DNA from 2 places in the Chlorogloeopsis sp. ULAP01 genome. Region 1 is predicted to be linked to the other one. Evidence: predicted binding sites of a transcription regulator. Region 1 holds the regulator's gene; the other holds the start of a gene.
What was found. Region 1 encodes HrcA, which represses chaperone genes, less so after heat shock. Its sites were predicted from a motif close to TTAGCACTCNNGANTCNNGAGTGCTAA; they were not measured.
Positions count from the first base shown of each region.

Region 2: the regulator HrcA is predicted to act here: its motif matches at 1,127-1,153, upstream of groES (co-chaperone GroES).

Region 1 covers NZ_JAUDRH010000003.1:349,687-352,889, forward strand. The annotation lists gene QUB80_RS07735 (hypothetical protein) at 1-151, opposite strand, end outside; gene QUB80_RS07740 (DUF2834 domain-containing protein) at 176-835, opposite strand; gene hrcA (heat-inducible transcriptional repressor HrcA) at 1,032-2,111, opposite strand; gene QUB80_RS07750 (rhodanese-like domain-containing protein) at 2,506-2,865, opposite strand; gene QUB80_RS07755 (DUF3352 domain-containing protein) at 3,087-3,203, shown strand, end outside.
Region 2 covers NZ_JAUDRH010000015.1:190,928-194,130, reverse strand. The annotation lists gene QUB80_RS26755 (response regulator transcription factor) at 1-124, opposite strand, end outside; gene groES (co-chaperone GroES) at 1,171-1,482, shown strand; gene groL (chaperonin GroEL) at 1,565-3,203, shown strand, end outside.

The DNA of each region.
Region 1 (3,203 bases):
ATAGAATGACAGGATTTACTTCTGTCCAATTCAGGGTGAAGATATTTTTTAGTAGTATAACTGTGGCTTCTAAATGAAAAGGTGGAGCTAGCCACAAAATATAAGCAATAAATCCAGCCCACAACGACCAAAGTGTTATTCTTCTAGTCATAATTCTGAGTTTATACAGTGGGTTCTAACTGGGTAATAGCTCTGAACTCGCTTCTGGTAAAGGTGGACGTATACACAGATACATCAACGGGCTAAATAGTGGAATGAGCGCTACCAACCAAAATATTTGAGGATTTTTCAATCCACGACGCACCATATCATCTCCCAATAATGCGGGAAATAAAGCGCAAAGTAGACAAAAATCCAAGCTCATCACATGAATGAAGCGGCTGGTTTGCCACTGCTGTACAAAATTATTCCAATCTCCTTGCCCTAATCCATAGCCAACTAAAATAGCCGCGCCTATAGTCAGAACCACACCAGTCCAGCGAGAATCTAGTAGCTTTAAAAAAGTATTCTTTTGGCCAGAAAACTGTGTATTTGGTTCCCGTAGAGCTAAGTACGGTAGCAGGGCAAAGGCTCCGACTGCAAAAGAGAGAACAGCGAAAGGCCAAGCGGGAATTTTTTGTCCTTTCCCATCTATAAAAATGACTGCACTGTAAATTAAAGGCCAAACGCCCATAATGTTGAACAGTGAGATAACAAGCGGATTAATGCCTTGCCATCGCCCTGTGGAAAGATTTTTAATCAACTCGAATGTGTCAGGTTGATTGGGAGGGGCAAACACAAAGGCATAGATAATCAATCCTAGCCAGATTAACCAAAATACAGTTTTTTGTTGCATGAAGATTTATTTTACTGAAGCTGGCAAAATAAATAATTCATACTAAAGTTATAATTGACGAGTTCCCCTGGCATAAAGAAGCGCAGTACGTTGGACGGCTTCCTGGAGGATATTACGAATTGGTATAATATAGTCTCTAAAATTTAGTCAAAGCTCGATCATCAAAGGCAATAGTACGGAGTTTAGGGATACAAGATTATTGGCTCAACGCTTCCGATAGGTAATCAGCAGCTGCGGCTACGACTGCGATCGCTCCTTCATAATCTAAGCGTGTTGGCCCCAAAACGCCTACACTACCTACAGGCACTGAACCACGACGATAGGTAGAAGAAATTAAGCTACAAGTACGTATGGGTTCGAGAGGATTTTCTGAACCAATCCGAACTGTCACTCGTGATTTACCAACTTCCTCTACCTCTGGCTCGTCAACTATTAATTGCCACAATTGTTCTTGTTCTTCTTCTAATAGCTGGATAATTGCTTGCACTTGTTGGAGGTGCGAAAATTCTGGCTGCCGCAGCACTTCTGAGACACCGCGAACCATTATTTGTGTGGTATTTGGTGTTAAACTCCGACGACTAAATTCTGCTAGTGACTCTTTTAAGTATTCGCCGTAGTGCTGAAACTCCCGATCCAACTGACTCCAGTCTAAGTTAGCTAATTCTAGGAGACTACGCCCCCGCAAATGATTATTTAGAAAGTTGGAAACAATTTGCAACTCCCGATCTATTACCTCCAGATCGAGTTGTCTTTCTTGTCGTTTTGGTGGCAAATCCATTAATGCCGAATGGGTTTCGTAACTATCCGTTACCACAATCAACATTACCTTGCCCGATTCAATTTGCACCAATTGTAGATGTCGCAGTTGGGCGCTTACATTCTGCGGCATGGTAATCAAGCTAATGCAACCACTCAAGGTTGCTAAGATTTGAGCTGCTCCTTGCAATAAAGCTTCCAAACTCCAATCTTCCCACTTGAGGCGATGTTGCAGTGCATCTTCTACCTGCCGCGCTAAAGTATCAGAAGGTGTAATCAGCTTGTCAACGTAAATGCGATAGCCAGAGTCGGAAGGTACTCTGCCCGCAGAAGTGTGGGGCTGATAAAGTAGTCCAACTTTTTCTAACATACCCATCACGTTGCGAATCGTTGCTGAACTAACACCCAAGTTATATTCCTCAACTAAAGCTTTGGAACCAACAGGTTCTGCCGTGGCGATATAATGACGTACTGTTGCCCAGAGTATGTGTTGTTGTCGATTTGTTAGCTGGACTTGCATGGCGAGTATTTATCGAAGCTAAATTTAAATCAATTTTTGAAAAATGAAAAATTTATCAGATGTTGCAATAACCATTAATAATTAGTTAAGCAAGATATCAAATTCAGAAGGTATCTTGGAATACGTAAAAACAAAGTTACTGTTTTACCTCTAGCAAAAAATGTTCTCCAAATTAAGAAGTTACAGTATTTGCAATTTACGTATGTTTATATGAGAGCGCGGATTTGACAGGGTTTTAGTGATTAGTTTGCCGGATTCTCGCAAAAGTAGATTCAACAGCGAATCGACTAAATATTTACAAACCAGATGCTGCTAAGTATTTCCGCTTAGAATCTAGAATTAATATTGTCTTAAGTCCAGAATAGCAAAATAAAGCTGGTTTCGTCATTACCGATTAATACTGAGGAATAGAAGGATCGACTAAGTTTGAATATGCATCAATACCACCAGCAATATTTTTAACATTTGTAAAACCTTGAGCAATAAGCCACTGACACATCTGAGCAGAACGAATGCCGTGATGACAGAGTACAAAAGTTTCAGCGTGAGGATCGAAACGGGTTTGGACTTGATCTGCCCAGTCAGCAAATTGACTGAGAGGAAGATTGACAAAGCCCTCAAGAGAAGCGATCGCTACTTCTTGTGGTTCGCGCACGTCTACTAACTGAAGGCTCGCCTCGCCTGCTAATAAACGTTGAGCAAGTTCTTCTACACTAATTTGGGTAATGGGTTGACCAAAAGATTTACCTGTCATGAAGCTTTTGTAAACAATCTTAGAGATTTCCTAGATATTATTTATGTTCGCAGAAAATCTTCACGTTGACATGAGCATATACATCAGTGCCATTGGGATAAATTTGCTCTATTTTCTAAAGTGACTAAAGATTTCGCATAAAAACTGCTTTTGGTGTAGAAGAAGGCGGTTTAATATTTTTGGGTGTAAGCACTACCCAGGTAGTTTATGTGAAAAAAATTATGAAGCAAGGTTTATTATTTCGTTTTTTAGCAGCTAGTTTAACTATGCTGCTATCAATTGGTATGACTGGTTGTACCAACTCATTTGGTAACAATCCTCTTGGAGGTGGAACTACC
Region 2 (3,203 bases), on a different contig from region 1:
GAAATTCCAAGTAATCCTTCACCAGCAAAATCAGGTTGGGGTCATCATCAATGAGTAGAAGTCGTTTGTGATCTTTCATGCTGGGTTCTTTCATAGCAGTGGCACTTGTCGCGCTTAGATCCATCAAGGTCTTGAATAGCAATCCTTTTTGGTGGTTTGTTGTGATTTTGTGCTTTTTCCTACTTAACTTGCCTTTGGTTCGTAAATATCTCAAAATAATAATTGCTTTTGAGAAACTACTATATCAATGGCAAAAGTCCAGTGAGGATACGTAGAGCATTAGTATTTATAATGCGTTATTATATATCGCTTTGAAAGGAGCGGGCAAAAAACTTCAATTGAATAATAATCTTTCAGATTATCAAATTCTTTTTGGCTAAATATGCTCCCTGTTAACAATTAACCCGCACTTTCTCTAGCTTGCTGTCTTACCATATCCTTCGGCTATTAAGCTGATATCAGTTGATTGCGAAAAACCGAAGCATTTTCTGACAAGGAATGGACTAGAAAAGCATACTCTTCAACCACCTTATTTCCTATTAAGTGTTTTTGTATAACTCGCTCAGTAACTTCTACAGTTGTTTAGCGATCCCAGACTCTATCCGGGTAAACAACTATTATCGGCCCAGAGCAACAAACTCGCAAGCTGTCGGCTTTGCTTGGAAGTATGCAACTGGGATGACTCTGTTGGGAAAAATCTAGCTCCAGCTGTTTTTAGGCGCTTGTTCAAGTTTTCCCTTGTTTCCAGACTAGCTTCTTTTGCACAATATTTAGGCATATTTTGAACAGTACAGATAAAAATATGTCTCTGAATTTTTCTGAAGTCCCAAAGTTTCTATACAATTACTTAAGGCTTTTGTTTGTGGCTGTTGAGTGGTTTTTCTTATTTCTAGACTAGGTTGGATCACTTGAGTTTTTACCTATTTCACACTCTCTGATTTCTGTTCTATAACAATTTCCATGCTTTGCAAATAAATTTGACCATATATAAATATTCGTAACTTAATCAAAAAAACCTGAAAGACCCAACAATTAGAGTATTTTTACTCAAAATTCTTCTGGAACTGGAAAGTTCGGGAACCCGTACACCCCAAATTGTTGCTATTGGGCATCATCCTTCGCTAAATTAGCACTCAGGAGTTGAGAGTGCTAACAAGGCACGAAATTCGTATGGCAGCTGTATCTCTAAGCGTTTCTACCGTTAAACCTTTGGGCGATCGCGTTTTTGTGAAAGTGAGCGCCTCTGAAGAAAAAACCGCAGGCGGACTGTATTTACCCGATACTGCAAAAGAAAAGCCCCAAGTAGGCGAAGTAGTTGCAGTTGGTGATGGTAAAGTCAAAGACGATGGCGGCCGTCAGCCAATGGATGTAAAGGTAGGAGACAAAGTCCTTTACTCCAAGTATGCCGGTACCGACATCAAACTGGGTACCGATGAATATGTACTACTTTCAGAAAAAGACATTTTGGCGATCGTTTCGTAGTCATTAGTCATTAGTCATAAAAAATGACTGCTGAATCAATGGCAAGTGACAACTAAAACATAAAGAATTGAACTAGAGAATTATGGCAAAGCGCATTATTTACAACGAAAACGCTCGTCGCGCCTTAGAAAGAGGCATGGATATCCTGGCTGAGGCAGTAGCTGTTACCCTCGGTCCTAAAGGTCGTAACGTAGTACTAGAGAAGAAGTTTGGCGCACCACAAATCGTTAATGATGGTGTAACCATTGCCAAAGAAATTGAATTAGAAGATCACGTTGAAAACACTGGTGTTTCTTTGATTCGCCAGGCTGCTTCCAAGACCAACGATGCTGCTGGTGATGGTACCACCACTGCTACTGTTTTGGCACACGCAGTAGTAAAAGAAGGCTTGCGTAACGTTGCAGCTGGCGCAAACGCTATTCTGCTCAAGCGCGGTATTGATAAAGCTACTAACTTCTTGGTAGAAAAAATCAAAGAACACGCCCGTCCCGTTGAAGATTCCAAAGCTATTGCTCAAGTAGGTGCCATCTCGGCTGGTAACGACGAAGAAGTTGGCCAGATGATTGCCGAAGCAATGGATAAGGTAGGCAAAGAAGGTGTAATTTCCCTAGAAGAAGGGAAGTCTATGACCACCGAATTGGAAATTACTGAAGGGATGCGCTTTGACAAAGGCTACATCTCTCCCTACTTCGCCACCGACGCAGAGCGGATGGAAGCAATCTTCGATGAGCCTTTCATACTGCTCACCGATAAGAAAATTGCCTTGGTACAAGACCTCGTACCCGTTCTAGAGCAAGTAGCTCGTGCTGGTCGTCCTTTAGTAATTATCGCCGAAGATATCGAGAAAGAAGCTTTAGCAACCCTGGTAGTTAACCGCTTGCGTGGTGTCCTCAACGTGGCTGCGGTGAAGGCTCCTGGTTTTGGCGATCGCCGCAAAGCAATGCTCGAAGACATTGCGATTTTAACTGGCGGTCAAGTCATCACCGAAGATGCTGGACTGAAGTTAGAAAACGCCAAGCTGGATTCTTTGGGTAAAGCTCGTCGCATCACCATCACCAAAGACAACACCACTATTGTTGCGGAAGGTAACGAACAAGCTGTTAAAGCTCGCGTCGAGCAAATTCGCCGTCAAATGGAAGAAACAGAATCTTCCTACGACAAAGAAAAATTGCAAGAGCGTCTGGCTAAGTTAGCTGGTGGTGTAGCTGTCGTCAAGGTTGGCGCTGCTACCGAAACCGAAATGAAAGATAAGAAGTTGCGCCTAGAAGACGCCATCAACGCTACCAAAGCTGCGGTAGAAGAAGGTATCGTTCCTGGTGGTGGTACAACTCTGGCTCACCTCTCTCCCCAACTCGAAGAGTGGGCAAACAGCAACCTTAAGGGTGAAGAATTGACTGGTGCGTTGATCGTAGCTCGCGCTCTGGCTGCTCCCCTGAAGCGTATTGCTGAAAACGCCGGTCAGAATGGCGCTGTGATTGCCGAGCGCGTGAAAGAGAAAGAGTTCAACGTTGGCTACGATGCTGCTAAGAACGAGTTTGTTGACTTGTTTACTGCTGGTATCGTCGATCCTGCGAAAGTGACTCGTTCTGCTCTGCAAAACGCAGCTTCCATCGCTGGTATGGTGTTGACAACTGAGTGTATCGTTGTTGACAAGCCTGAACCCAAGGACAATGCTCCTGCTGGTGCCGGCGCTGGCATGGGTGGCGGCGACTTCGATTACT